Linked DNA regions of Aminobacter aminovorans. The protein of the gene in region 2 interacts with the protein of the main gene of each other region in a pairwise test. Links are inferred from orthologs where the notes say so. Each region holds a gene or a part of one and is shown on either strand. Other genes may lie near its edges.

Region 1 (2,703 bases), on a different replicon or contig from region 2:
TGCGGTGCTTTCGGTACAGCTTGCCGATGTCTCGCTCGCCGACGCGCCGGCCCGGATCCTCGGCGAGCAGAAGATCGATCCGGCAGGCCAGGTGCCGATCAGGTTTGCCATCCCCTTCGATCCCACCGCGATCAAGACCAACATGACCTACGCCTTGCAGGCCCGCATCAGCGTCGATGACCAGCTCTGGTTCATCAATGACGTCAGCCATACGCTCGATCCGCTGACGGCGGGACCGCAGACGATTGAGGTCAAGATGGTCCGCCAGTCCGCCGCCACCGCGGAGGTCACGATTTTTGAGCGCGACTGGGTTGCCGAGGACATCGACGGCGCAGCCGCGCATGACAAGGCCAGGCCGACGCTGCGCATCGGCACGGACGGCAAGGTGTCGGGTCGCGGCGGCTGCAACGGCTTCTTCGGCAGCGCCAAGGTCGACGGCGACAAGGTGGCCTTTGGCCAGATGGGCTCGACCGAGATGGCCTGCGAGCAGGCGGTGATGGACCAGGAGCACAGGTTCCACCAGGCACTCGAGCGCGCTGCCAGCTTCAGGATCGTTGAGGGCAAGTTGCTGGTGGCGGACAAGGACGGCAAGGACATATTGCGTTTCGGCGCCGGCGGCTGATTGAATCAATTTCACAACGGATTGAATCGGTTTCGTCGCCAATGCCGCCAAGCCATTGAAATGTCTGGCGGGCATGAAGCCGGGTTGTGAACCGAGACGAGAAGTGCCTCGTGAACACATATCGTATCTATCGGTTGCTGATCATTCGGTGTGGGTCTGCCTGGTGTTGCCTCGCCAGCGCGGCGGGAGCAAGGGCTGACGATCAACCGCCGCTTCGCGTTGCCGATTTTGAGCAATGGGTGGACCAGCTGGCAAGTGAAGCAAACGGCAATCGGGCGCTCCTGGCCGGCAAGCTGCAGGCATCCGGCTTTACCTGTGGGCCTTCCGATACCGTGCAACTCGGATGTGTCCGGTTCGGCTGCAAGAAGCTGGCAGGCATGTTCTGGCGAGGAGCCTTGCTCCAGTGGTCGGTCGACGAATTCCAGGGAAAGTTTCGTGGAACCGCAATGAGCTATGGCTGGGCAAAAGGTTGCCATCCACCGGAACGTGTCGAGCAAGAGCAGAAGCGCTTTGTCTTGCAATAGATGCGGCGGTCGTCCTTGACGGCGTTGCCTCTGGACGTGAGCGCGCCGAAGAAAAGCGGAAACATGTCAGCGGCCAAACAAAAAGCCGGGGCGTTCCCACCCCGGCTTTTCGATTCTGGATCAGCGACTTGTCAGCCGCTGTTCGCCGGCCGGATCAGCCGACGATTTCGGTGCCCGAGAACCAGTAGGCGATCTCTTCAGCGGCGGTCTCGGGAGCGTCCGAGCCGTGCACCGAGTTTTCGCCGATCGACAGGGCATGGACCTTGCGGATGGTGCCTTCGGCAGCGTTTGCCGGATTGGTGGCGCCCATCACTTCGCGGTTCTTGGCAATGGCGTTCTCGCCTTCGAGCACCTGGACGATCGTCGGAGCCGACGACATGAACTCGACCAGTTCGCCGAAGAAGGGGCGATCCTTGTGGACGGCGTAGAAGCCTTCGGCCTCGCGACGGCTCATCCAGACGCGCTTCGAAGCGACGACGCGCAGGCCGGCGTCTTCGAGCATCTTGGTGATGGCGCCGGTCAGGTTGCGGCGGGTTGCGTCCGGCTTGATCATCGAAAATGTGCGTTCGATCGCCATGTCTGGTCCTTGTGATCTCTGGGATTTGCAGTGTGGCGGGGTCTATACAGGCCGCCCGCCGCATTGCCAAGGGGCTAGGCCGCCGCAGCCACGCGGGCAGCCAGGCCGCCATGCAGGGCGAGGCAGCGGCCAAACCAGGCAGCGATCGGGTCGGCGTCGTCGAGCAATCGGTAGGGCATGGCGATGCGGGCCCATTGCAGCGCGCCGAACACGATGTAGTCGGCAAACAGCGGACCGTCGCCGCCGACAAAGGGCTGGTAGGCAAGCATGCTGCGCAGCGGCTCGAGCGATGCCCTGAAGCTGGCGAGCCCGGCATCGCGCCCTGCCGTCACCTCTTCGAGCGTCTTGCCGAAACGCTGCTCCCGGCTGCCGCGGAAATAGGCGGCATTGGCCCCGTCCTGCATGGCGTGAAGGGCGGTCAGCGCGGCAGCACCGATATAGGGATGGATCGTCAACTGCGACCAGCGCTCGACGAAGCGGGCATGGGCCTCGCCGCCGGCGCCGGCAAACAGCGACGGACGATCCGGATAGGCATGTTCGAGATAGAGCGCGATGGCGAAGGAATCGGCGACCACATGATCGCCGTCGCGGATGACAGGCACGGTTTTGGAAATGCCGCCTTCGACCGCCGCTACGTCGAGAAAACGCGTCGGCACGGTGCGGTATTCGAGCCCCTTATGCTCCAGCGCCATCGCCACCTTCCAGCAATGCGGGCTGAACGGGCGCGCCATATCGCTGCCGACGAGGTCGTAGAGGAGAATGGTCATTGGCGGCTGTTCCCGATGGGCTGTAGTAAGAAGACGATTTTCGAAGCATTCAGGGAATATCGGATGAAACAGCATTTCATGATGTTGGCGGCGTATAATCAATGGGCCAACGAGCGTGTCTATGACGCAGCAGCCGAGCTCGAAACGCAAGACTATGAGCGCGACACCGGCGCCGTCTTCAAGTCGATGAAGGGAACGCTCAATCATCTGCTG
Region 2 (2,783 bases):
TGGCCGAGCAAGGCATCGAGCTTTTGCGCCAGGCTGCCGACACGGTCATCGTCATTCCGAACCAGAACCTGTTTCGCATCGCCAACGCCAAGACCACCTTCGAGGATGCGTTTGGTATCGCCGATAAGGTGCTTTATTCCGGCGTCAGCTGCATCACCAACCTGATCGTCAAGGAAGGCCTGATCAATCTCGACTTCGCCGACGTGAAGACGGTGATGCGTGACATGGGTCGCGCCATGATGGGTACGGGCGTCGGCAGCGGCGAAAACCGCGCCAGCAAGGCGGCCGAAGCATCGATTGCCAACCCACTCATCGACGAAAATTCGATCAAGGGCGCCAGGGGCGTGCTGATCTCGATATCGGGCGGCATGGACATGACGCTGTTCGAGGTCGACGAAGCCGCCACCCGCATCCGCGAGGAGGTCGGCGACGAAGCCGACATCATCGTCGGCGCGATCTTCGACAACTCGCTCCAGGGCCAGTTCAAGGTATCTGTCGTGGCTACCGGCCTGGCGGCCCCGACGTCGCAAGGCGAGCCGGTCGTCAACATGCGCGGCGAGCCTGCGCCGGGCTCGATGCAGCCCTACCACTAAGGCCGAAACGCCTGTCTCTCGCCGCTGCTGCGGCTGGAGACAGGCTGGGCCGATCAATCCCTGTTTCTTGTCATCTCGGCGGCAAAGGTAAAGTGGCGCATCACCAAGGCCTGCAGGTGCTCGGACAGGCCGGCCTTCTCCACCGCCTGTCGCATGCATGTCAGCCAGAGATCGCGCAGTTCCGGGCCGATCGCCACATGCGCGTGGATTTCCTTCAGCCGCGAATGCCCGTGCTTCTGAACGTAATAGCTCGGACCGCCGAAAAAGCCTGAGAGATAGTTGAACTGTTCCTCGCGCGAATGGGCGACGCCATGGCCCCTGCGGTGCAAGAGGTGCAGTTCGGCCGCGGCCTCGTCCTGCTCGACGATATCGTAGAAGATCTCGACCAGCCGGCGGACGGCTTCTTCGCCTCCCAGCTCGAGATAGAGCGAACGCCCCTTTGGCTGCACAGCTTCGTTCACGACAAGCGACCTCCTCCCGATTGCGATGCGTGTCGCACTGCTGTCCGGCATCGCATGGTCAAAGCCTAGCAGCAGGCCCCCTGACGACAAGAGTGGCATGCTGCGACCTATTAGCCAGCGCTCATTCGTCAGTGACGATGACGTCCATCGGGATGTCGTGCGGCTGCGGATAGATCGTGGCGATGCGGCTACGGGTGTAGCCGACGCCGACGACGAGTGGACGCTTGGGCATGGCGGCGAGCGTGCGGTCGAAGAAGCCGCCGCCATAGCCGAGCCGATAGTTCGCATCGTCGAAGCCGACGACGGGCGCGATGACGACATCGGGCAGGATCGCCGGCCCATTGGCGGGGACGAGGATGTTCCAGACGCCCCGCTCCAGCGGATCGCCCGGCGACCAGGCGCGGAATTCGAGCGGCCAGGCCTTCTTGATGACGACGGGCAAGGCGATCCGGCCGCCGCGCCCAATCACGCGGACAGCCCAGTTGCGCAGATCCGGCTCGCCACGGAAGGGCCAGTAGACACTCACAATGCGTCCGCTGACCTTGCCGATTGCCAGGTCGAGTTCGGCGGCGATGCGCTCGGAGCGAGCCTTGCGCTCCTCGGGATCGGCAAGCAGCCGCTCGTCTATCAGGCGCGCGCGCTCCGCCTTGCGCCACCGCGCGACATCGGCCCACGCGTCCATGGGAGCCTTTTCGCCCCGGTAGCCCGGTTCGAGTTCATGCATGAAGCAAGGTGGCGAGGCGTATTCCCGTGTATCGGCAGGAATGCTTTTTTCGTCAGACATCATCTTCGTGTCCCGTTTTGGCGGCGAGATCAATCATCGATGCGGAAAAGGTGCGCTCCATCAATCCAGAAGGCAAACGGAATTAAATGCTGCATTGATGCAATTATTTTGCACTAATGCGCCCATGGATATCGACCGCGCGCGCACATTTCTCGAGATCGTTCATTGCGGCAGCTTCCTCAGGGCGGCCGATCGCCTTCATGTCACCCAGACGACCGTCAGCGCCCGGATCCGCACGCTGGAGGATGAACTGGGCCGTCAGCTGTTCGTGCGCAACCGCAACGGGGCACAACTGACCCCGGCCGGCCGCGAGTTCGAGCGCTTCGCCCAGTCCTTCGTCCAGATCTGGGAACGCGCCCGCTACCAGTTGGCCATCCCATCCGGGCGGACAAGCGTGGTTGCGCTGGGCGGCGAGCTCAGCTTGTGGAACCCGCTGCTGCTCGATTGGCTGGTGTGGATGAAGAAGACCAGGCCGGAGATCGCCGTTCACGCCCATGTCGGTGTGCCGGACCAGTTGCTCGATCAGCTCAGGAACGGCGTGCTCGATATCGCGGTACTCTATGCGCCGAAATTGCTGCCCGGCTTCAAGGTCGAGATACTTCAGGAAGAGCAACTCGTCCTGGTCAGGACCTTGCCCGGCAACGGCAGACCGGAGGCCGACACCTATGTCTATGTCGAGTGGGGGCCATTGTTTGCCGCCCAGCACGATGCCAGTTCGACGGCGTTCGGCGAGCCAGGCCTAGTTGTCGGCCTCGGTCCACTCGGCCTGAGCTATATCCTGCGCGCCGGCGGCATGGGCTATTTCCGCAAGGGCGTGGTTGCCCCCTTGATCGCTGCGGGCGAGCTGGAAACCGTCGAAGGCGCACCAGAGTTTACCTATCCGGTGTATGCCGTCTGGCCCGAAGCCAGCGAAGCACGGGTCGACGTGCAGGAGGCGCTGGCAGG

The links. The genes of interacting proteins can lie anywhere in the genome.
Region 1: the proteins of DY201_RS28350 (region 2) and ndk interact in binary tests that used the Escherichia coli proteins (3 or more experiments, as listed by UniProt). The link is inferred for Aminobacter aminovorans from one-to-one orthologs.

Annotation. Positions count from the first base shown.
Region 1 is NZ_UFSM01000001.1:4,170,360-4,173,062, reverse strand. Bases 13-2,696 are described here. They hold ndk (nucleoside-diphosphate kinase), read right to left. Parts: upstream 1,724-2,696; coding sequence 1,301-1,723; downstream 13-1,300. Other genes in these bases: DY201_RS20575 (DinB family protein), read left to right, coding at 2,554-2,696; DY201_RS20580 (glutathione S-transferase family protein), read right to left, coding at 1,798-2,490; DY201_RS20590 (hypothetical protein), read left to right, coding at 733-1,146; DY201_RS20595 (YbaY family lipoprotein), read left to right, coding at 13-622. Outside these bases: more of DY201_RS20595, read left to right, coding at 1-12; more of DY201_RS20575, read left to right, coding at 2,697-2,703. UniProt on the Escherichia coli protein: Major role in the synthesis of nucleoside triphosphates other than ATP. The ATP gamma phosphate is transferred to the NDP beta phosphate via a ping-pong mechanism, using a phosphorylated active-site intermediate.
Region 2 is NZ_UFSM01000004.1:155,319-158,101, reverse strand. What follows is about bases 8-2,771. They hold DY201_RS28350 (5-formyltetrahydrofolate cyclo-ligase), read right to left. Parts: upstream 1,839-2,771; coding sequence 1,176-1,838; downstream 8-1,175. Other genes in these bases: DY201_RS28345 (LysR family transcriptional regulator), read left to right, coding at 1,963-2,771; DY201_RS28355 (group II truncated hemoglobin), read right to left, coding at 647-1,054; ftsZ (cell division protein FtsZ), read left to right, coding at 8-593. Also shown: more of ftsZ, read left to right, coding at 1-7; more of DY201_RS28345, read left to right, coding at 2,772-2,783. UniProt on the Escherichia coli protein: Involved in the removal of 5-formyltetrahydrofolate.